One region of the Janthinobacterium sp. SUN026 genome, then DNA from elsewhere that is predicted to be linked to it. Evidence: predicted binding sites of a transcription regulator. Region 1 holds the regulator's gene; each other region holds the start of a gene.
The links. The regulator LexA, encoded in region 1, represses DNA repair genes until DNA is damaged. The targets are predictions, from matches to a motif close to ACTGTATNNNNATACAGT.
Positions count from the first base shown of each region.

Region 2: recA (recombinase RecA) is a predicted target of LexA. The motif match lies at 3,728-3,745, and genes of this name have one in related genera.
Region 3: imuA (translesion DNA synthesis-associated protein ImuA) is a predicted target of LexA. The motif match lies at 1,241-1,258, and genes of this name have one in related genera.
Region 4: dinB (DNA polymerase IV) is a predicted target of LexA. The motif match lies at 3,950-3,967, and genes of this name have one in related genera.

Region 1 covers NZ_JAPQNU010000001.1:1,109,098-1,115,070, forward strand. The annotation lists gene OX459_RS05070 (cystathionine gamma-synthase family protein) at 1-1,212, shown strand, start outside; gene lexA (transcriptional repressor LexA) at 1,283-1,918, opposite strand; gene rpsF (30S ribosomal protein S6) at 2,194-2,583, shown strand; gene priB (primosomal replication protein N) at 2,604-2,903, shown strand; gene rpsR (30S ribosomal protein S18) at 2,929-3,219, shown strand; gene rplI (50S ribosomal protein L9) at 3,247-3,702, shown strand; gene OX459_RS05100 (replicative DNA helicase) at 3,838-5,223, shown strand; gene OX459_RS05105 (DUF47 domain-containing protein) at 5,318-5,944, shown strand.
Region 2 covers NZ_JAPQNU010000001.1:109,194-115,166, reverse strand. The annotation lists gene sucC (ADP-forming succinate--CoA ligase subunit beta) at 1-781, opposite strand, end outside; gene OX459_RS00580 (DUF2889 domain-containing protein) at 860-1,420, opposite strand; gene recX (recombination regulator RecX) at 1,937-2,392, opposite strand; gene recA (recombinase RecA) at 2,531-3,637, opposite strand; gene OX459_RS00565 (response regulator transcription factor) at 3,878-4,612, shown strand; gene OX459_RS00560 (sensor histidine kinase) at 4,609-5,973, shown strand, end outside.
Region 3 covers NZ_JAPQNU010000001.1:962,618-968,590, reverse strand. The annotation lists gene OX459_RS04460 (DNA polymerase Y family protein) at 1-580, opposite strand, end outside; gene imuA (translesion DNA synthesis-associated protein ImuA) at 510-1,220, opposite strand; gene OX459_RS04450 (putative Na+/H+ antiporter) at 1,426-2,691, shown strand; gene OX459_RS04445 (GNAT family N-acetyltransferase) at 2,758-4,797, opposite strand; gene OX459_RS04440 (MFS transporter) at 4,881-5,973, opposite strand, start outside.
Region 4 covers NZ_JAPQNU010000007.1:102,832-108,804, forward strand. The annotation lists gene OX459_RS25045 (TonB-dependent receptor) at 1-1,573, shown strand, start outside; gene OX459_RS25050 (recombination-associated protein RdgC) at 1,706-2,602, opposite strand; gene dinB (DNA polymerase IV) at 2,721-3,905, opposite strand; gene OX459_RS25060 (S9 family peptidase) at 4,087-5,973, shown strand, end outside.

The DNA of each region.
Region 1 (5,973 bases):
ACCACCATCCTGCATAACGACCGCCGCAAGGGCATCGAACATGGCTCCCTGCACAAGCCCGTGCACACTTCCGTTGCCTTTGGTTACACCGATGCGCGCCAGCTCGCTTCCGTGTTCCAGGGCAAGGAACCGGGTTTCCGCTATGGCCGTCAGGGCAATCCGACCGTTTCCGCGCTGGAAGACAAGGTCAACAAGATGGAAGACGGCGTGGCGACCCTGTGCTTCGCCACCGGCATGGGCGCCATCGGTGCCGTGGTGCAATCCTTGCTGCGCGCGGGCGACCATGTCGTGTCGTCGGCCTTTTTGTTTGGCAACACCAACAGCCTGTGGCAAACGGTGACGGGGCAGGGCATCGCCGTGTCGTTCGTCGACGCCACCGACGTGGCCAATGTGGCTGCCGCCATCACGCCGGCCACGCGGATTGTTTTCGTGGAAACTATTGCCAATCCGCGCACGCAGATCGCCGACCTGAAGAAAATCGGCGACTTGTGCCGCGAGAAGGGCATCCTGTACATCGTCGACAACACCATGACGACGCCATATCTGTTCCGCCCGAAAGCCGTGGGTGCGGGCCTGGTGGTCAATGCCTTGACGAAATCTATCGGCGGCCACGGCAATGCGCTGGGCGGCAGCTTGACGGATACGGGCGTGTTCGACTGGACGCAGTATCCGAACATCTTCGAGAATTACAGGAAGGCGGCGCCCGCGCAGTGGGGCATCGCGCAAATCCGCGCCAAGGCCTTGCGCGACTTTGGCGCCTCCCTGGGGCCGGAAGCGGCGCACCATATCGCCGTCGGCGCGGAAACCATGGCCTTGCGCATGGACCGCACCTGTTCGAACGCCCTGGCGCTGGCCACCATGCTGGCCGCCGACCCGAGAGTGGCGGCCGTGCATTACCCGGGCCTGGCGTCGCACCCGCAGCACGCGCTGGCGACGGACTTGTTCCGCAGCTATGGCTCGCTGTTCAGCTTTGAATTAAAGGACGGCATCGACTGCTTCGATTTCCTCAACCGTCTCAATCTTGCCATTCCAGCGAGCAATCTCGGCGACACGCGCACCCTCGTCATTCCCGTCGCCCACACGATTTTCTATGAGATGGGCGCCGAGCGTCGCGCCAGCATGGGCATCGCCGAGTCGCTGATCCGCGTCTCCGTCGGCATCGAGGATGAGGCCGATTTGCTGGACGACTTCAAAAATGCGCTGGACGCCTAAACAGCCGCGCAGCATGTAAAAAGGGCCGCAACAGCCATGCTGTTGCGGCCCTTTCTTTAGCTGCAGCGATTTAATGCCAGCTGCGCATCAGGCCGACAGCCAGCCCTTCCAGGGCAAACTCATCTTCCGGCGACACGGTAATCACCTTGAAGTCCGGGTTTTCCGGCAGCAATTCGATGACGGAACCCGTCTTCTTGTAGCGCTTGACTGTGACTTCGTCGCCGATGCGGGCCACGACGATCTGGCCGTTCTTGGCGCTGTCGACTTTCTTGACGGCCAGCAAATCGCCATCCATGATGCCGGCGTCGCGCATGGACCAGCCGCGCACCTTCAGCAGGAAGTCGGGCTTGGCCGAAAACAGGGCCGGGTCCACGTTGTAGCTCGCTTCCAGGTTTTCCTGCGCCAGGATGGGCGAACCGGCCGCTACCCGGCCGATCAGGGGCAGCGACATCAGCAGCGCTGCCGGCACCTTCGACGGCAGCGCTTCGGCGGCGGCGCCGATCAGGCGGATGCCGCGCGAGGTGCCGGGCGAAATCTCGATCGCGCCCTTGCGAGCTAGGGCCTGTAAATGCTCTTCGGCCGCATTGGCCGATTTAAAACCCAGTTCATTGGCGATTTCGGCACGGGTGGGAGGAAAGCCCGTGTTTTCAATCGCGTCCTTGATCAGGTTCAGGATTTGTTCTTGTCGTGCTGTCAGCTTGATCATGAGCGGTGGGTGCATACTAAAATGCTGTCTATATGAACAGTCTGTATTTTTGTACAGTATCGCCCACTATGCAAGGGGATTTCCGTGTTTTAGGCGAATTTCGCAAGAAATACTTGTCCACGGGCGGAAAGCACGGCGGCGCGCGGGCTTTTCGGGCCCATGTGGAAGGAATGATTGAAACGTTTGCAAAAGGCGGTTATAATCTTCGGCTGACCTTCCCACACCCGTCTTGACGCCGGGGTGGGCGATTATCAATCCGACCTGAAGGAGTTTGCATGCGTCATTATGAAATAGTCTTTATCGTCCATCCGGACCAAAGCGAGCAAGTGCCCGCGATGATCGAACGCTACAAAGCCAGCGTAACCACCCGCGGCGGTTCGGTTCACCGCGTGGAAGATTGGGGCCGCCGTCAAATGGCTTACTCGATCCAAAAGCTGCCTAAAGCACACTACATCTGCCTGAACATCGAATGCGACAACGAGACCCTGGTCGAGTTGGAAACAGCATTCAAATTCAATGATGCCGTGTTGCGTCACCTGACCGTTAAAATGAAGAAAGCTGAAACAGCTCCTTCGCCGATGATGAAATCGGTACAACGCGAAGACGCGGCCAAAAGCCACCGCACCGAAGCACCAGCAGCCGCTCCAGCCGCAGCAGCAGCTTAATTCTTGACCAGGATCGTGCGCTGAACCAGCTACAAGTAACCGCCATCATTGCCGAGCGCGAAATATTGCGCTATACCCCGGCAGGGCTGCCGATTGTGAATGCAGTATTGCAACACAGTTCGCAGCAGATGGAAGCCGGGATTGCCCGTTTGACCGAGTTTGATGTTGCCGCGCTAGCCGCTGGCGAAATCTCAGGCCGGTTCAGTCAGGCAAGCTTGGGCGGGGTGTATCAGTTCACGGGTTTCCTGGCCAGGAAGAGCCGCAACAGCAAGAGTTTGGTGTTTCACATCATTGATTTTAGTGCAGTCAATTCTGACTAGCGCATTTTAGATACAGGAGCCTGACATGGCATTCGGTAAAAAGTTCGACAAAAATAAGCTCAAGCTTAAAGAAAAACGCAAACAGCAAAACCCGTTGTTCAAACGCAAGAAGTTCTGCCGCTTCACCGCAGCTCACGTTGAGCAAGTCGACTACAAAGACGTCGACACGCTGAAAGACTTCGTCCAAGAAAACGGCAAGATCATGCCAGCACGCCTGACCGGTACCAAAGCGCACTACCAGCGCCAAGTTGACACCGCAATCAAGCGCGCTCGCTTCCTCGCGCTGCTGCCATACACCGATCTGCACCACGCTTAATCGGTCAGATATTCCTGGAGAAGAACTATGCAAATCATTCTGTTAGAAAAAGTTGTTAACGTCGGTAACCTCGGCGAAGTCGTCAAAGTCAAAGACGGTTACGCACGTAACTTCCTGATCCCGCAACGCCTGGCACGTCGTGCTACGGCAACCGCTGTGGCTGAATTCGAAGTCAAGCGCGCCGAACTGGAAAAAGCTGCTGCCGCTAAACTGGCCGCATCGCAAGCCCAGGGCGAAAAACTGAGCGGCCTGACCGTTCAAGTTGCTCAAAAAGCTGGTGTTGATGGCCGCCTGTTCGGTTCCGTCACCAACTTCGACATCGCTGAAGCGCTGACCAAGCAAGGTTTTGCTGTTGAAAAAGCACAAATCCGCATGCCTACCGGCCCGCTGAAGATCGTTGGCGAGCACAACGTTTCGGTTGCTCTGCATACCGACGTGGTTGTGGAAGTTGTTATCGCTGTCGTTCCAGACGCGAACGCGTAATCGTCTGCGGGCCTGGCCCGCAAGCGTTGCCGCACTATGAAAAGCCGGGTTCGCCCGGCTTTTTTGTGGCCTTTTTTTCGCTCAATTTCAGCCCTTTATTTTTGCCAGCACGCCGAAGCGGGTATAATTCGCGCCATGAACGCCCCCTCTGATCCGCAACTGGATTCCCTCCGTATTCCGCCGCATTCGATCGAAGCAGAACAATCCGTTATCGGTGGTCTGCTGCGCGACAATGCCGCATATGACCGCATCGCCGACTTCATGCATGCGGAGGATTTCTATCGCTATGACCATCGCATCATCTTCGAGCAAATCGTCAAGATGGTTAACGCTTCCAAGCCAGCCGATGTCATTACTGTTTTTGAAACCCTGACCCAGCTCGGCAAGGCCGATGATGTGGGCGGACTCGCTTACCTGAACGCCATGGCGCAAAACACGCCATCGGCCGCGAACATCCGGCGCTACGCCGAGATCGTGCGCGACCGCGGCGTGCTGCGTAAACTCATTACCGTCGCCGACGATATCTCCGGCACGGCCTTCAGCCCGCAGGGCAAGGAAGTCAAGCAGATGCTTGACGAGGCCGAATCGAAGATTTTCGCCATCGCCGAAGAGGGCGCGCGCGGCGCCCAGGGCTGGACCGCCATCCAGCCCCTGCTGACGCAAGTAGTCGAGCGCATCGACGAACTGTACAGCCGCGACAACCAGAGTGAAATCACGGGCGTGCCCACCGGTTTCATCGACCTCGACCGCATGACCTCGGGTCTGCAGCCGGGCGACCTGGTGATCGTGGCGGGACGTCCATCGATGGGCAAGACGGCGTTTTCCGTCAACATCGGCGAAAACGTGGCCATCGACAGCGGCTTGCCCGTGGCCGTGTTCTCGATGGAGATGGGCGGCGCCCAGCTGGCCATGCGTATGCTGGGCTCCGTCGGACAGCTCGACCAGCATCGCCTGCGCACGGGCCGCCTGAATGACGAAGACTGGCCGCGCCTGACGAATGCGATCCAGAAGATGAACGACGCGCAGTTGTACATCGATGAAACGCCGGCCTTGAATTCCATCGAGTTGCGCGCCCGCTCGCGCCGTTTGTCGCGTCAATGCGGCAAGCTGGGCCTGATCATCGTCGATTACTTGCAGCTGATGTCGGCCAATACGCCGGGCGACAACCGCGCCACGGAAATTTCCGAGATTTCACGGGGCTTGAAAGGCCTGGCGAAAGAACTCGGTTGCCCCGTGATTGCGCTGTCCCAGCTGAACCGCTCGCTGGAGCAACGCCCGAACAAACGTCCTGTCATGTCCGACTTGCGCGAATCGGGCGCTATTGAGCAGGATGCCGACGTGATCCTGTTCATTTACCGCGACGAGGTGTATAACCCCGACTCGCCGGACAAGGGAACGGCCGAAATCATCATCGGTAAACAACGTAACGGTCCAATCGGCAGCATCCGCCTCACCTTCATGGGGCAGTACACCAAATTTGGCAATTACAGTGGTGGCCTGGCGCTTTACCAAGGCGACTAACACAGCAGCACTGATATTCCATTGGCCGCCCCTTCATCAAAAGGGGCGGCTTTCTGTAGTAAATAACACGACTCAATGCTTAACGGAGAATGACATGTTTGGACGCTTGATGCCCACTGAGGGCAAGTTTTTTGAATTGTTTAACCAGCACGCGGAATTGTGCGTCAAGGGCGCCAAAGAGATGCTCGGCCTGATGACCAATTTCGATGACCTGGAAAACCGCGTGCATGCGATCGAAAGCATCGAGAAACAGGCGGACAAAGTCACCTACGCCACCGTGGAAATGCTGCACAAGACCTTCATCACGCCGATCGACCGCGATGACATCCATCAGCTGATCACGCGCCAGGACGACATCCTCGACCTGCTGGAAGATGCGGCGCAAACCGTCTCGCTGTACGACCTGAAGGCCGTCACGCCGGAAGCCAAGCGCTTGGCCGAACTGGTGCTGGCCTGTACCGAAAAAGTGCGCGACGCCGTCGCCATGCTGCACAACATGGATAACTCGCGCAAGATCGTCGCCATCTGCGAAGAGATCGACCGCCTGGAATCGGACGCCGACCACGTGATGCGCGCCGCCATGTCCAAGCTGTTCCGCGACGAGCCGGACGTGCGCAACCTGATCAAGCTGAAAGCGATCTACGAAATTCTGGAAACCGTGACCGACCGTTGCGAAGATGTGTCCAATATTATCGAAGGCATCATCGTCGAAAACGCGTAAGCGTTGGGCCTGTCCTGAACCAGAATCAG
Region 2 (5,973 bases), 1.0 Mb from region 1:
AACCGATGTTGCCGTCGAGCGAGATGTAGGCCAGGTCGAATTTCGACGCTTCGATTTCAGCTGGATCTTCTTCGTCCAGGTCGCGCAGGGCGATGATTTCCGGGTGACGGAACAGGGCGTTCGGGTCAAAGTTGAACTTGGCGTCCAGGGCGATGACTTTGCCGCTGCCGGTGACGATCAGCGGATTGATTTCGGCCAGCGAGCAATCGGTTTCCCAGTATGCTTTGTACAGGCCTTGCAGGTTGACGCGGGCGTCGACGATGGAACCGGCAGGCACGCCGATTTTGGTCGCGATGTCGTCTGCCTGGGCATCGGTCAGGCCAACGCTTGGCTCGATGGTGACGTGGTGGATCTTCTCTGGGTGGCTCTCGGCCACTTCTTCGATGTCCATGCCGCCTTCGGACGACGCCATCAGGACGATTTTCTGGGTGACGCGGTCGGTGACCAGCGAAACGTACAGTTCTTGCTTGATGTCGGCGCCTTCTTCCACCAGCAGGCGGTTGACTTTCTGGCCTTCGGCGCTGGTCTGATGCGTGATCAGCTGCATGCCCATGATCTGGTCAGCGTATTCCTTGACCTGTTCCATCGATTTTGCCACTTTCACGCCGCCGCCCTTGCCGCGGCCACCTGCGTGGATCTGCGCCTTGACAACCCACACCGGGCCGCCCAGGGTTTCCGCAGCCTTGACGGCCTCTTCGACGGACATGCACGGAATACCGCGTGGTACCGTCACTCCGAATTGCCGGAGGATTTCTTTGGCTTGATACTCATGGATTTTCATGCTGGCTTCCCTTCTGATACTGATGTGTAAAAATACGGTTAGTGGTGCAAAAAAAACAGGAAAAACAGAGCGCCGGGGTCACGCTTTGGCTACCCAGCGCGGGTAATACTGTGCAACTGCCCCGCCATCGGTGCGCAGGGCGTGGCATTTGTCGAGTTGAAACGGCTTTTCATGCGACAAGTCAGCATTCGCACCGTCACGGGTCGACCAGACATCGCCGGCAAATGCCTGAACCGTCGCAGTCGGCAAGACTTGCGCCAGTTCGGTCAAATGGGTACAGCCGGCGATTCCCGCCAGGCGCTGTTTCAAGTCGCGGCGGAAATTCTTCAATAAATTCAGACCGATCAGCGCTCTGTAAGCGGGGCCGATGGTATCGCAAAAACCGGGATAGGGCACGGCATCGGAGGCGGCTTCGGCCTCGACGATGGTCAGTTCGCGATCGACGGTAATGCGTAAGTGGAGGTCATGCAGAGGGGAGCCGGCGGGACGGGGGCCGGAGGCCAGGGTCGCGTCATAGCTTTTGATATCGGTGATACGGGCGTCAATATCCCACAGGCCGTCGTCGCGCACATACGCTTGGACGTCGATAACGCGAGAGTGCCGGAGGGCGCGCCGGGATACGGGAGTTGACAGGGGCATAAGACCGATGCCGCTTGCGCGGCCATAATTTAGTAAGCAGCCATGTGCCTAAAGCACTCTGTTCGCAGCTTCTACGAACAGCAACCGCACCTGCGGCGCCGCAAAAACCCTAAAAGTGTAGCACACTGGGCGCTGGTTGCGCCGCAACATAATTTTTCATTGCCTCGATAAAAACATTTCAAAGTATAAAGAAAGCACATGGAAATTTACGCTGTTATCACATTCAGTGATGATAGATATGTGCACCTGGGGCCGCGAGCCGTATCCAGTTGCCGCCACCGCGCCGAGATCGCACGGCGCAGGCAGCGCTCACGACGTGCAGCGCAACAATACGCCGCTGGCTTGACAGGGCGATGACAGAAGCAGAATCCTGCAAAGAAAACATGGACAAACAGCAAGGCCGACTGGCCCGCGCACGCAAGCAAGGCATCGTGCGGACTGTTGTAGATGGAACACAGCGCGGCCAGAGCGGGCCGGCCGGCACGGCACGAAAGCACGCAGAAGCGCGCCAGCCGCCTAGTCGTCCTCGGGCTCCCGCCCCTTCAAGGCCGCTTGCACGGCGCGCTGCGAAAAGCCGCGCTGCATCAGAAAGCGCATCTGCTTGTTGCGCTGCTCGGCATCTTGCGCCACTGCACCAAATTTGCGGCGCCACACTTCGCAGGCGCGCGCCACTTCCCCTTCGGCCAGGCCCGCCTTGAGTTCCTGCAGCGCCTCGCCCCCAATGCCATGGCTTTGCAATTCCGCCATGATGCGGCTATTGCCAAAGCGGGCCGAACGGCGGTGGATCAACGACTCGGAAAAACGCTCCTGCGACAGCCAGTTGGCTTGCTCCAGGCTGTCGAGCAAGGCTTCCACATCATCGCCTTCCTGCGCATGGCGCTGCAGCTTGCGCCGCAATTCCATGCGGCTGTGTTCGCGCATCGACAGAAAGCGTAGCGCCCTGCCCTTCAGGCTTAGTTGTACCCCTGCCATACCTGTATCCCATCTTTACCACACCGGACTGAAAACACAATTGCCGCCAGGCGCACAGGCGCAGGGCGGCAATCATTGTAGAACTTTTTTATGCGGCAAGCTGCCGCCGGCGGGCCAGGCTGGCCCCGCCACTGTCGCTTACTCGGCGGCCTTGGCTTCCGCAGCCTTGGCAGCCTTGTCGGCAGCTTTATCCGCTTTTTCCGGCTTTTCAGCAGCCAGCGGCGGCAGTTCGCGCACGCCCAGCGAAGCGCGGACCTTGTTTTCGATCTCGCGGGCCAGCGCCGGACGCTCTTGCAGGAAGGCGCGGGCGTTGTCCTTGCCCTGGCCGATGCGTTCGCCGTTGTAGCTGTACCACGAACCGGATTTTTCCACGATCTTGGCATCCGAGCCCAGGTCCAGGATTTCGCCTTCGCGCGAGGTGCCGGCGCCGTACAGGATGTCGAAGTGCGCTTCCTTGAACGGCGGCGCGATCTTGTTCTTGACGACCTTGACCTTGGTTTCGTTGCCGATCACTTCATCGCCGGACTTGATCGAGCCGGTACGGCGGATATCCAGGCGCACGGAGGCGTAGAATTTCAGTGCATTGCCGCCAGTGGTCGTTTCCGGGCTGCCGAACATCACGCCGATCTTCATGCGGATCTGGTTGATGAAGATGACCAGGGTATTCGTGCGGTTGATGGAGCCGGTCAGCTTGCGCAGGGCTTGCGACATCAAACGGGCTTGCAAGCCTGGCAGGGAATCGCCCATGTCGCCTTCGATCTCGGCGCGTGGCGTCAGTGCGGCCACGGAGTCGATGACGACGAGGTCGACGCTGCCCGAACGCACGAGGGCGTCGCAGATTTCCAGCGCCTGCTCGCCCGTATCCGGTTGCGAGATCAGCAGTTCATGCAGGTTCACGCCCAGCTTTTGCGCGTAACCGACGTCGAGCGCGTGCTCGGCATCGATAAAGGCGCAGGTGCCGCCCAGTTTTTGCATTTCAGCAATGGTTTGCAGGGTCAGGGTGGTTTTACCCGACGATTCCGGACCGTAGATCTCCACCACGCGGCCGCGCGGCAAGCCGCCCACGCCCAGCGCGATATCGAGGCCGAGCGAACCGGTCGACACGACTTGCACTTCTTCGATCGGTGCGCTGGCATCCATGCGCATGACCGAACCTTTGCCAAACTGCTTCTCGATCTGCGCCAGTGCGGCGGCGAGCGCCTTGGCTTTTTCCGATGCGGGTACTACAGCTTTTTTATCGTCCATATGTTCTTTCAGCCGTTCTACAGTCGACGATTCACGTGAATCGGTCGGCCTGCGATAGCGCCAGTGGGTTAAATTCTTTACACAGACAGTACTGTATAAAAAAACAGTGATCAATGCAAGCGGAACGTGGATTTGTTTTGAAACAGATCAATACAACCCTGTTTTTCACAAAAATTCGCCACCTTGCGGAAAATGAAACACAATACAAGCTTCTACCGTCGCAAGCATAGGAAGTGCACCATGCGTATTTTACTTGCCGAAGATGACAGCGTGCTGGCCGATGGCCTGACCCGCTCGCTGCGCCAGTCCGGTTATGCGATCGATTACGTCAAGACCGGGCAAGAGGCCGATACGGCCCTGTCCACCCAGGAATTCGACTTGCTGATCCTCGACCTGGGCTTGCCCAAGATGTCCGGGCTGGAAGTGCTGCGCCGCCTGCGCGCGCGCGCCTCGCTGCTTCCCGTGCTGATCCTGACGGCCGCCGATTCCATCGAGCAACGCGTGAATGGCCTCGACCTCGGCGCCGATGATTATATGGCCAAGCCGTTCGCCTTGTCGGAACTGGAGGCAAGAGTGCGCGCCCTGACGCGCCGCGGCGCCGGCGGCGGCGCCACCATCATCAAGCACGGCCCCCTCAGCTACGACCAGGTGGGGCGCAGCGCCTACATCAACGACCAGATGCTGGACCTGTCGGCGCGCGAACTGGGCTTGCTGGAAATCCTGCTGGGCCGCACGGGCCGCCTCGTTTCAAAAGAGCAACTGGTCGACCACCTGTGCGAATGGGGCGAAGAAGTGTCGAACAACGCCATCGAAGTGTATGTCCACCGCTTGCGCAAGAAGATCGAAGTGGGCGGCGTGCGCATCGCCACCGTGCGCGGCCTCGGATACTGCCTGGAAAAATACTCGGAAGCGGCGCGCCTGAACGCCGAAGCGGGCGAATCGGCAAGCCCGGCCAGCGGACCCGCCAGCAAGTGAAGGTGCGCGAGGCGCCAGCGGACGAGGCGGACGACGACGACTGGTTCGAGCCGCCCACCACGGAGCAGGATGACACCATCGAGCATTCGCTGTTCGGCGAAATCCTCGACTGGATGCTGGCGCCCTTGCTGCTGCTGTGGCCGATGAGCATCGCCATCACCTATCTGGTGGCCAAGAGCATCGCCAATCAACCGTTCGACCATGCGCTGGAAGACAGCGTGACGGTGCTGACGCAACAGGTCAAGCAAGCCGATGGCGCGATGCTGCGCCACGTGCCGGACAAAAACGGCAAGGGCCGCGACTTCCTGCGCGGCGACGATGTCGACACCCTGTATTACCTGGTGGTGGGCCCGCGCGGCGAATACCTGAACGGCGACCGCGATCTGCCGCCGCCGCAAGACCCCGACAAATACCGCAGCGGCATGGTGCTGTTTCGCAACGACACCATCCACGGCACGCCCGTGCGCGTGGCGTTCAGCTATCTCGACATTCCTTCCGGCAACGATGATGAACCCAGCCGCGCGCTGGTGCAAGTGGCGGAAACCCTGGAAAAGCGCGCCCAGCTGGCCAATGAAATCATCAAGGGCGTGATTTTGCCGCAGTTCATCATCCTGCCCGTGATCCTGGCCCTGGTCTGGTTTGCCCTGGCGCGCGGCCTGTCGCCGCTGGCGCAATTGCAGGAACGCATACGCGCCCGCCCGCCCGACGATCTATCGCCCATCGAATCGGGCCAGGTGCCCGAAGAAATCACGCCGCTGGTCGGTTCGCTCAACGAGATGCTGGCGCGGCTGTCGCTGTCGATCGACATGCAGAAACGTTTCATCGCCGATGCCGCGCACCAGATGAAAACGCCGCTGGCCGGCATGCGCATGCAATCCGAGCTGGCCCTGCGCCAGACCGACCACGACGAAATCCACCGCTCGCTGCTGCAACTGGCGAAAAGTTCGGAAGCGGCCACGCGCCTGGTCAACCAGTTGCTGGCCCTGGCGCGCGCGGAAAACCAGCCGCAGGCAGGCACGGCGTTCGAGCCGATCGAGCTGAGCGAACTGGCGCGTGGCGTGGTGCAAGACTGGGTGCAAGCCTCGTTTGCCCAGCATATCGACCTGGGCTTCGAGCAGCCCGCGTATTCGATCTTGATTTCCGGCAATGCCATGATGCTGCGCGAGCTGCTGAGCAACCTGATCGACAATGCCTTGCGCTACACGCCGGCTGGCGGCAGCGTCACGGTGCGCGTGCGCAGCACCCTGGAACTGGCCATCCTGGAAGTGGAAGATACGGGCCCCGGCATACCGCAAGCGGAGCGGGCCCACGTCTTCGAACGCTTTTACCGCATTCTCGGCAGCAATGTCGACGGTAGCGGA
Region 3 (5,973 bases), 150 kb from region 1:
ACTGCCCCAGGGTGCGGCAGCCGATGCCGTCCAGCCATTCCAGCCAGGGGCGCGCGGGCGGCAGCAAGGCGCATGGCAAGCCGTCGAGACGGCGCACCAGGCTCTCCATGCCCAGCACGCGGCCCCGGCGCGTCCCGGCGCGCGCCAGCAGCCAGGCGCCGCGCGCCGTGGGGGCGCACGACAGCTGGGCCGTGTAGCCCAGCGCGCGCAAGCTGGCCGCAATCTGCCGGCACAGGGCCCGCACGCCGCCGAACAGGCGCAGGCTGGCGCCCGCGTCGACGAGCAGGGTCGCTTCCTCGCCCTGCGCCACCAGCGGCGAATATTGCAGCAGCGCCAGCGCCACCGCTTGCAGCGCCTGCGCCTCCAGTGCCAAAGAGCGCTCGTGCAGGCGCGCCTGCGGCGCCAGCATCAGCGCGCCCGCGCGGCGCATGCCCGGCCGGATACCCGCCGCCCGCGCCAGCGGCGACACGGCCATCACTTGCTCCTGCTCCAGCACTACGCCGAGAAGGTCAGACGACCAGCGCGGGCAAAACACTTCGAGCGGGAGCCGGGGCAGGTACAGGCCGATCCAGAGTCGCATGGCGTAGCAGTAATGAAGGAGGTTGCAGGGGCAGGAACAGGGGCGCGTCGCGCTGCGGTCCCCGGCGCTTGATGAAGCCGATCTCGATGCCGCCGGCGGCCGGGCGCACGGACAGGCGCAGCGGCGCCGGCGACGCATCCTGCGCGCCATGCAAGGGGCGCAGCATGCAGAACAGGGTGTTGCCGGACTGCGCGGCCAGGTGCAGGCGGCGCAGGCTGTCGGCGCGCACGTGCGGCTGCCAGAACAGCAAGGCGCCGCACGTGCCGCTACGCAAGATGTTTTCCGCCGCCCACAGGGCATCCTTGCTGCCGGCGCTCTTCAGCCACAGCAGTTGCGACGGCGCCAGCCCCTGCGCGGCCAGGGCCAGCGCCTGCGGCGGGTGGGGCGGCTGCAGCAGCACGATGGGCAAGCCCGGCAGCTGCGCCAGCGCGGGCGCCAGCAGCCGCACTTCGCCGCTGCCCGGCTGCTGCACCAGCAGATCGATGAGGCTGCCGCAGGGCCAGCCGCCGCCGGGCAGCTGCGCGGACAGGGCGACAAAGCCCGTGTCCAGGCAGCGCGTGGCGCCCTGCCCAAGCTGCGATGCGCGCCACAGGGACGGGTGCAAGGCTTCCGGCGAGGCCATCAATTGGGAATGTTGCATAATTGAATATGAAGATGAATACTGTATGCATATACAGTACTATCCAGTCCCCCTTTTGGCAAGGCATATCTGCGCATCCCCATCCGGGGGCCGTCCCGCGACGTCCGAAAAACACCGTTTTTCACATCGATTGCTGTACCATAAGCACTCTCCTTACCGCTCGGCAATGCACCGGGCGGCTTCCTCCGTCCATAAGGAAACGCATTTGACCACCATCCAACTCATCAGCGCCATCGTCTTCGGCCTCGCGCTCATCCACACCTTCGCCGCCAAGTCGTTTGAAACATTATCGCGGCGCCATCCCCGCCATGCGGGCTTGCTGCATTTGCTGGGCGAAGTGGAAGTCGTGTTCGGCTTCTGGGCCTTCATTTTGATCATCATCATGGCCTTTGTCTCGGGCGGCGATGCGGCCATCGAGTATGCCGAGTCGCGCCATTACACGGAGCCGCTGTTCGTCTTTGTCGTCATGGTCGTGGCCGCCTCGCGCCCCGTGCTCGACGCCGTGCAGCGCCTGTTGAAAGGCGTGGCGCGCGTGATGCCGCTGCGCACGGAACTGGCCCTCGTCTGGCTGGGCCTGGCGCTCGTGCCCCTGACGGGCTCCCTGATCACGGAACCGGCCGCGATGACCCTGGCCGCGCTGATGCTGGCGCCGCAAATCTTCCGCCCGGGCATCCCTGAATGGCTGAAATACGGCGCGCTGGGTGTGCTCTTCGTCAACGTTTCCATCGGCGGCACCCTCACCTCGTACGCGGCGCCGCCCGTGCTGATGGTGGCCACCACGTGGAACTGGGACAGCGCCTACATGGCCACCCATTTCGGCTGGAAGGCCGCCATCGCCGTGCTGGTCAACGCCACGGGCGTGAGCATATTGCTGCGCAAATATCTGCATAGCAACACCTCCGACATCAAGCCGAAGGCCGGTGAAGTGGAAGCGCCGAAAGTGCCGCTGGCCGTCAGCCTGGTGCACATGATCGTGCTGGCCGGCGTCGTCACCCTGGCGCACCATCCCGTGCTGTTCATCGGCCTGTTCCTGTTCTTCCTCGGCTTCGTGCAGGCGTATGAGCGCTATCAAAGCCCGCTGATCCTCAAGGAAGGCTTGCTGGTCGGCTTCTTCCTGGGCGGCCTGGTGGTGCTGGGCGGCATGCAGCAATGGTGGCTGCAGCCCATCGTTTCGAGCCTGAAACCGCTGGCCCTGTTCTTCGGCGCCCTGGGCTTGACGGCGATTACCGACAATGCGGCCCTCACCTACCTCGGTTCGCTGATCGTCGGCATGACGGACGAAGCGAAATACATGCTGATGGCCGGCGCCGTGGCCGGCGGCGGCCTGACCGTCATCGCCAATGCGCCGAACCCGGCCGGCGTGGCCCTGCTGCGCCGCGGCTTCAAGGATGAATCGATCGGCGCCGTCGGCCTGCTGGCGGGCGCCCTGCTGCCGACGGCCGTGGCGGGCCTGGCCTTCCTGGCCCTGTAAGACACTACACGGGGCGGCTGCCGGCCGCCCCTGTTCTCCCTCGTTCTCCCTCCTCAGTTACCTTCCTCAGTTTCCTTCATACACGAGGAAATGCAGCCGGTCATAGAACAGGCTGTAGGCATAGTCGAACGTGCCCACGCTGCGAAAACCCTTGTGCAGATACACTTGCAGCGCTTCGCTCTTTTCCCACACCGTCAAGGTGATGCGCGCGCAGCCCTTGCGGCTGGACAGGTCGCGGATTTCGTGGAACATCTGCCTGAATAAACCCTGGCCCCGGTATTTTTCGTCGATGGCCAAGCTGCTGACGAAACAGTCGTCGGCGCGCGCATGCGCGAGCACGAAGGCGTCATACGCATCGTCGAGCGCCTTCATGTCATCTCGGTAATACGAGACGGCGCCGCAAGCCTGGAACTCGTCCATCGTCGCGGCCGTAAAGAAGCCGATGAAACGCCCGTCCTCGTCATGCAGGCCGTGGATGTGCGCCAGGTAGGGGTCGATGTTCTGCCGCCGCTGCAATTCGACGAACTGCAGATTGAGTTTATTGCCGAACGAACAATATTCCAGGTAACTGGTGGCAAACAGCAATTTGGCCATGCGGTTCTTCGCCTCGTCGCCCAGCAGTTCTCCCGGCACCAGCGTGAGCGGCGCATGCGACAGCAGGCCCGCCTGAGCCTGAACTTCGTCACTTGGCGGGAGGGCATCGCCGGCGGTTGGCATGCGGCTGCCGTGGCGGCCCACGGTGGGGCGCCAGAAGTTGCCGCCGGCAATATGCTGCGAACGATGGGCCAGCAGGTAGCGGCAAAAAACGTCATTCACGCGATCGAGCTGCGGATCGTCCGACAGCACCGAGTAATAGTGAAAATGCTCGATGTCCGCCCGCAATTGGGCAGCATACGCCATGCGCGGCACTTCCTCGATATCGAACACGTCGACGATATTGGGCAAGATCAAAGGATCGTCGAGTTGCCAGCCGATTTCGTCGAGCCGCGCCACGCAGCGCGCATACGCGCGCCGTTCCTCGTCGCTCAAGGGGATGTGCATGTCGGTAATGATATCGTCCAGCAGGCGCATGCCGCGGATGCCACCCGCCACCGCTTCCCGCGCGCCGTCATACAGCACGCAATAGCGCTGGTAAAACTCGGCATGGCTGAGCAGGGTCACGCCCAGGTTTTTCTTCCATTCGGCATAAAACTGGCCGAACAGCCGCGCCTCGAATTGTGGGCAGGAACGGGGAATCTGCTGGTCGATATCCGCATACGCGCGGTTCACATTGCGCTGGATCACACGCAGCGCCGCATCGTTCTTCTTGGCGATCAGCATGCCCGTTTCATCGAGAAACAAATTCATCCAACTGACATGCCGGCGCTCTTCGCTGTCATCATCCTTGCGCTGGAAATAATCGGGCACTTCCGGCTTCATCAGGAAAATCGTCGCCGGATTGTGCGGGATCGTATCGACATCCATATACAGGCCGCCGTATTCGCACATGATGAGGATGCGGAAATAATCGGACAAGGTGGCGAAATAGCGCTGCGTATGCAGGGTATCGAGGATATCGAAGCGGGCCGGCGCGAAGTCCAGCGCCAGCGCGCGCAGCGAATTGATATGCAGGGTCGTGCCGCCGATGTCGTAGCGGCCTATCGTGTAGCGCCCGGCGCCGCCCGTGGGGCTGAAGCGCTCGTCATCGCGCAGTTGCTGCGCGTCCCACACCCACAGGATGGAAACATACGGCGCGCCGCCGTTGCAGCGCACGTCGTCGAGCGCCGCGCCCCACTGCTGGATCGCCTCGCAGGCGATGGCCGGCAAGGGTCCGCCCATCCAGATGCGGTGCAGGTAGCGCTCGTCCTCGCCGAGCGCGCGCGTGGGAATGCAGCTGAGCGAGGAACAGCTTGCCGCATTGAAATGGTTGAAGTTCAGGGCGACGAAGCTGCGCAGGGCCGCGATGCCCGCCTGGTGCTCCGCGGCCAATTGCTCCAGGTTGCTGCCAGCCGGCCTGACATCGGCCAGGGTGATGTAATCGAGTTTCAGCCGGTTGATGCGAAACTCGTATTCCAGGTTGAAAATCTTTGCTTGATCGTGTTTCGAGGCCAGGTCATCTATTTTCATGGGCGCACCATTTTCCGCAGGAGAGTGTCAATAAACGTCGCAGGAGATAAAACAAGGTCGACAACATGCGCATCGTTGCGCCATCAGTGCCGGGCGAGCAGCACCTCGCTTTCCCGGCGCCCCGCCATGCCCCGTGTAAACAGCAGCAGGCAGGCCGTGATGACCACGATGACGGGGATATTCAGCAGCGCATACGTTTCCAGCGCATAGCCGAAGCGCTGGCACAGCACGTTGTACAGCTGCAGCCAGGCGGACAGATAAATGCAGTACAGCAAGCTCATGGCGGCCGTCGTCAAGGTCATCGATTCCTTGCTGGCCGTGAGCGCGCTGCGGATCAGGGCGCCGTTGAACAGGCCGAAACCGATGGAATAGACAAACATGCAGGCCGCAAACACGTCGACGTGGTGGCGGCCCGCGCCGGCGCCCAGCATGCCGGCGGCCGCGATCAGCCCGCCCAGGCGCAACAGGGACACGAGGGGGAAATCCTGGCGCAGGCGCTGGATGGCGATGCTGCTGAGCACAAAGCCGGACAAGATCACGCATTGCAGGGCGATATACGTGGCGTAGGAGGCGCCCATTTCCTGCAGCACGAAGAGGGGTGAAAAGCCGATCCAGGCCGTCAGGGGCACGGTGGCCAGCCCGGCCGTGAACATGCCGAACATGAAGCGCCGGTTGCTGAAAATGGCGCCATAGCTGCGCGCGATGGCAGCCAGGTCCAGCCGAGCGACCGGCGCCGGCGTGCGCGGCATGGTCTTGAACAGGCCCAGCAAGGACAGCAGCGCCAGCAGGCCGGAGAGGAAAAACACGTAGCGCCAGTCCAGCCGGCTGATGATGGCGCTGCCGAGGATGGGACCGGCCAGGGGCGCGAGAATGGTGGTGCTCGACAGAATGCTGCTCAGCTTGACGGCCGCCATGTCGTCGAACAGTTCATGGATCATGGCATAGCCGACGAAGATGAAGCAGCAGCCCATGCCCTGGATGAAACGCGCGACGAGAAATTGCTCGATCGAAGCGGTCAATGGCACCGCCAGGGTGGCCAGCAGGAACAAGGTATTGCCGGTCAACACGAGCTTGCGCTTGCCGATGGCGTCGGCCAGGGGCCCCAGGAATATCTGCAGGGAACTGCCGCCCAGCAGATACAGGCTCAGGGACAAGGGGACGAATTTCGCCTCCGCC
Region 4 (5,973 bases), on a different contig from region 1:
CCCGCGTGCCAGCCAGTCGATTACCGACACCAAGCATCTGGTGGTCGGTGTCGAAGGCGAGTTCGCCGGCTGGAACTACAGCAGCGGCCTGACCTGGTCGAAAAACGCGATCAACGAGCGCTACGTGGGCGGCTATGCGAAACGCGGGAACCTCCTGTCCTTGCTCAACAACAAGGATTTCAATCCCTTGGCGTTGCCAGGCCAACAATCGGCCGCGATCCAGCAACTGATCAACGACTCGCAATTCAGCGGTTCCGTGCGTACCGCATCGACCACCCTGCGCGGCGTGGATGCCCATGGTTCGCGTGAAGTGTTTAGCTTGCCAGGCGGTATGGCCAACATCGGTATCGGCGGCGACTACCGCGAATACAGCTACGAGCAAACGCCAGATGCCGGTGCCACCAAGGACACCATCTATGGCTTTGAAAGCAAGAAGGCCTATGACCTGAGCCGCAAGACGTATGGCGTTTTCGCCGAATTGCTGGCCCCAGTCACCAAGACCGTGGAAGTGACCATCGGCGCGCGTCTGGACAATGTGTCGGCAGTCGACAATGGCTTGACCCACACCACCACCGGCAAGAGCGAAAGCGCATCGACCTACAAGGTGTCGGCACGCTGGCAGCCAGTGCAGTCGTTGTTGATCCGCGGCTCCTACGGCACGGGCTTCAAGGCGCCAAGCATGCTGGACCTGGGCCAGCCACTGGTCAGCTCCGGTTTCACCTCCACCTCGTATGACTGCCCATTCCCGGGTACGCCAGGTTGCCAGGACAGCAAAAAGCAATACAACCGCCTGTCCGGTGGCAATCCTGAGCTGAAATCGGAAACGTCGAAGCAATTCACGGCCGGTTTCCGCGTCGAGCCTAACTCGAGCTTCTCGTTCGGCGCCGACCTGTGGGATGTGAAAATCTTTGACGCCGTATCGTCGGTGGCCGAATCGCTGGCCTTCTCGAATCCGGAAAAATACAAGGATTACTTCGTCATGTTCACGCCGGCGGAAAGCCCGAAGGCATTCTATGCATTCAAGTCGCTGGCCATGAACATCGGCCAAATGCATAACCGCGGTATCGACTGGGACATGACGGCACGCAAGAAGCTGGACTTCGGCAACCTGACGGTCAACCTGAACGGCACCCACATGCTCAAGGCAGACTACACCGTGCCAGGTACGCGTAACGACTGGACCAGCAGCCTGAACATCTACGGCATCAACCAGGCCGTGACGTTCCGCGATCTGATCAAGCTGACCGCCACGCTGGACACCGGCAAGCTGAGCAACACGATGGTGATGAACTATCGCAATGGCTACACCGATGCCCTGACCGAGGTATACAACGTCGACACCAAAGGCATCGAAAAGATCCGCCTGGACGTGCCGTCGCACATCACCTTCGATTGGCAAGGCCGCTACGCGATCAACAACAAAACGTCGATCCGTGCCGGTATCAAGAACCTGTTTGACCGCAATCCACCGCTGTCGCTGCGTGCGTCGTCCGGCCACCAGGTTGGCTTCGATCCGCGTTACGCCGATCCGATGCTGCGCACGTTCTACATCACCGGCAACTACAAGTTCTAATTTGACGTCGTGAATTAGCTTGTCCGAAAGCGCCTTGCACTTCACCGTGCAAGGCGCTTTTTTTATCTTTTCGCAATCCACAGGCGAAAAAAAAGGAGCCGCAGCTCCTTTTTCGTACCGGTATGACTGCGCTTATGCAGTCGCTTCGCCGCCCAGGGCTTCGACCACGTCGGCCATCAGCTTGCTCAACTCGCCCGTCATCAGCATCACGTCGCCGTCGAAACGCTCTTCGTCGTTCTTCGTGCTCGATTCCGTTTCCTTGATCACGTCCAGCGGCTTGACGCTCTTGATGGCCAGCGATTCCGTCAGCACGAACGAAATCTTGTCGTTCCACGTCATGGCCAGGCGCGTGCACTGCTTGCCGGCCGCGATGTGGCGGCGCACGTCGTCCGCTTCCAGGGTGTGGCGCACGTAGCGCACGGTGGCCTTGCTCTCGCCCGTGGCGCGCAATTCCGTATCCATGTCGACCGTGAAGCCGGCAGGCGCATCGTCCGCCTGCAGCCATTCCGTCATCACCGCCACGGGCGAGCGCTGCACGCGCAGGCTTTCCAGCGGCAACTTGTCCACGGCTTTGAGCAGCAGCTTGATGACTTCATCGGCTTTCGCCGGGCTGGCGGCATCGACCACCAGCCAGCCATTGACGGGATCGATCCACGTCCAGACGTTGCTGCGGATGCTGAAGGCGCGCGGCAACAGCTCGTCGGCCACGCGTTCCTTCAATTCCTTCATGGCTTTCTTGCCTGGTGCAAAGCCTTGCGCTTCTTCCATCTCGGCGGCGCGGGCCTTGGCCACCTGGTTGATGACGGTCGCTGGCAACAGTTTCTTTTCCGTACCCAGCAAGATCAGCATCTGCTTGTTGACCACGTGGACCAGGCCGCCGTTCGGGCGTGGCGTATCCCAGCCCTGGCGCATCAGATCCATGCTGGTCGCCGGCGTAAATTTGTTCGAGGACAAGGCCTCTTCCAGTTGTTCTGGCGTATAGGCCCATGGTGCGGGCAGGCGGTAAATCTGAAGATTCTTGAACCACATAGTTTTTGTCTTCCGTTTGTTTCAGTAGTGCCAGGGGAACGCCATTCTACACTTTCGACACGGGAATGCCGTCAAAAGCGCGGACTGACGCGGTGTTGTTGATGCGTGGGGAATGCCGCTACAGGGCTGGAAACAGCTCCGCCTGGGCCGGCGCCTGCCGCATCACGATGGCCGGATCGGACAAGGTCGAGATACGCACGCCCAGCAGGCGGATTTTCTTTTCAAATGGCACGCGCCGCAAGCAATCGCGGCTGGCCCGCAGGATGGCGGCGGCGTCCGCCGTGGCGCTGGGCAAGGTGATGTCGCGCGTGACGGTGCTGAAATCCTCGAAACGCAGCTTGATGCCCACCGTGCGCCCCGCCAGCGACTGCTTGTCCAGGTCGCCCGCCACGCGCGTGCACAGGCTTTCCAGCTTTTCCGACAGCGTGGCGCGGTCGCGCACCACCTGCAAGTCGCGCTCAAACGTCGTTTCGCGGCTGACGGACTTGGTTTCCCGGCTCGTCTGCACGGGCCGCTCGTCGATGCCCAGCGCCGCCTGGCGCAGCCAGCCCGTGTACAGGTCGCCAAACTGCGTGCGCAGCATGGCCATGTCGGCTTGCGCCAGTTCGCCGATGGTGATGATGCCCAGGGCTTCCAGCTTGGCCGTCGCCTTCGGGCCGATACCGTTGATCTTTTTCGCCGGCAAGGGCCACACGCGCGTGGCGATATCCTCGGGCGACAAAATGGTGAGTCCGTCGGGTTTTTCCAAGTCGGAACAGATTTTCGCCAGCAATTTGTTGGGCGCCAGGCCAATCGAGCACGACAGGCCCGTCGCCTCGAACACGGCCGCCTTCAGGCGCGCCGCCATGGCCGGCGCCTGCGCGCCGTGTTCCGTCAGGTCGACATAGATTTCATCGATGCCCACGTTCTGGATGATGGGGCACAACTGGGCCACGGCTTGTTTGAAGCGGGCCGAATACTCGCGGTAGGCCTCGAAATCGGCCGGCAGCAGGATGCTGTCGGGCGCCAGTTTCGCCGCCTTCATGATGCCCATGGCGGAAAACACGCCAAACGCGCGCGCCGCATAGGTCGACGTGGTGACGACGCCGCGCCCCACGTAATCGCGCATGCGCGCAAACTGCCGCGTGCCGTCTATCTGCAGCACGGGCTGCTGCAGGCGCCCGCCGCCGATGACGACGGCTTCGCCGCGCAATTCCGGATATTTCAACAGTTCCACGGAAGCGAAGAAGGCGTCCATGTCCAGGTGGGCGATCCAGCGGCGCGCGGCGGGTGCTTCGGCAAGTGTGGGGGCAGATGAAATCAAAAAACACCTCGCGGCGGATCGGCTTGCCTTCATTGCGGCAAGATACTGTGCATGCATACAGTATTACCGGAAATGACCGCGGATGCAAGTTGAAACGCACGGGACCCGATGGCGACGATCAGCGGTTGCTTTTCTCAATAGCAAGATTACAATCCTGACACAACTATTCAAAGGAGTTGCCTTGTCTACAGCACATCATGCCTTGCGCCGCCGGTCCGTCTGGTCATCCATCCTGCCGGCCCTGCTACTGTCCACGCTGGCGCCATCCGCGCTGGCCGCCGACGCCACCACCACCATCGCCACGGCCGTCGCCCCCGTCGCCGCCAAGACGGCCTGGCAGGAAACGCGCCACGGCACGGTCGTCACGGACGACTACCGCTGGCTGCAAAAGAAAGCCGATCCTGCCGTGATCGACTACCTGAATGCGGAAAACGCCTACACGGCCGCCGTCACGGCGCCGATCCAGCCGCTGGCCGACAAGGTATATGCGGAAGTCAAGGGACGCATGCAGGAAGTGGACTTGTCCGTGCCTGCGCGCCAGGGCAATTTCTACTATTACACGCGTGTGGAAGCGGGCAAGCAATACCCGATTCACTGCCGCCGCCCCGTCGGCGCCAGCGGCGCCTATGATGCGCAGGCGGCCGAGGAAATCTTGCTGGATCAGAATCAATTGGCCGAAGGCCACAAATTCTTTGCCGTGCGCGCATTTAGCATCAGCCCGAATGAACAGTTGCTTGCCTACACCACCGACACGACGGGTTTCCGCCAGTACGAGCTGCATGTCAAGGATTTGAAAACGGGCAAGTTGCTAGGCGACAGCATGCCGCGCGTGACATCGCTGGCCTGGGCGGCGGATAACGCCACCCTGATGCTGGCGCAGGAAGACGCCACCACCAAGCGCTCGGACCGCTTGTTCCGCCTGGCCCTGGGCGGTGCGCCGCAACAGGTCTACCACGAGCCGGTGGAGCAGTTCGCCATCCATGTGGACCGCACGCGCGACAAGCAATTCTTCGTGCTCACCTCGGGCAGCACGGACACGAGCGAAGTGCTGCTGCTGCCAACGAGCAAGCCGCAAGGCACGTTCCAATCCGTGCTGAAACGTGAAAAAGGCCACCGCTACGGCATCGAGCACCGCGACGGCCAGCTGTATATTCTGACCAACAAGGGGGCGAAGAATTTCCGTGTCGTCAGCGCGCCATTCTCCGCGCCGCAGCCGAAGAACTGGAAGCCCGTCGTGCCGCACAACAAGGATGCCGTGATCCAGTCCATCGACGTCTTCCAGGGCTACCTGGTGGTGATGGAAAAGGCACGCGCCCTGAACCGCGCCCGCATCTTTGATTTTGCGCAAAAGAACTGGAAGGCGGTGCAGTTCGACGACCCCGTCTACCTGGCCACGGCGGCCGGCACGCCGGAATTTTCCGCCACGCAATTTCGCATGTCCTACCAGTCGCCCGTCACGCCGCCCACCGTCATCGACGTCAGCATGCAGGACGGCAAGCGCACGGTGCTGAAGCAGCAGGAAATCGTCGGCGGCTTCGACAGCAGCCGCTACACCACGCAGCGCTTGTGGGTGAAGGCGCGCGATGGCGTGCAAGTGCCGCTGTGGGTCGTCTACAAGAAAGGCGTCAAGCTCGACGGTTCAGCGCCGCTGCTGCTGTACTCGTACGGCTCCTACGGCATTTCCACGGAAGCCACTTTTTCCATCAGCCGCATCAGCCTGCTGGAACGGGGCGTCATCTATGCGCAAGCGCATATCCGCGGCGGCACCGACATGGGCGAAGCCTGGCATGAAGACGGCATGCTGATGAAGAAGAAAAACACCTTCAATGACTTCATCGACAGCGCCGACTACCTGGTGCGCGAAAAATGGACCAGCCCGAACCGCCTCATCATCCAGGGCGGCAGCGCGGGCGGCTTGCTGATGGGCGCCGTCGTCAACATGCGCCCCGACCTGTTCCACGCCGTGCACGCGGCCGTGCCGTTTGTCGACGTGATGAACACCATGATGGACGCCAGCCTGCCCCTGACCACGGGCGAGTACCTGGAATGGGGCGACCCGAACCAGAAG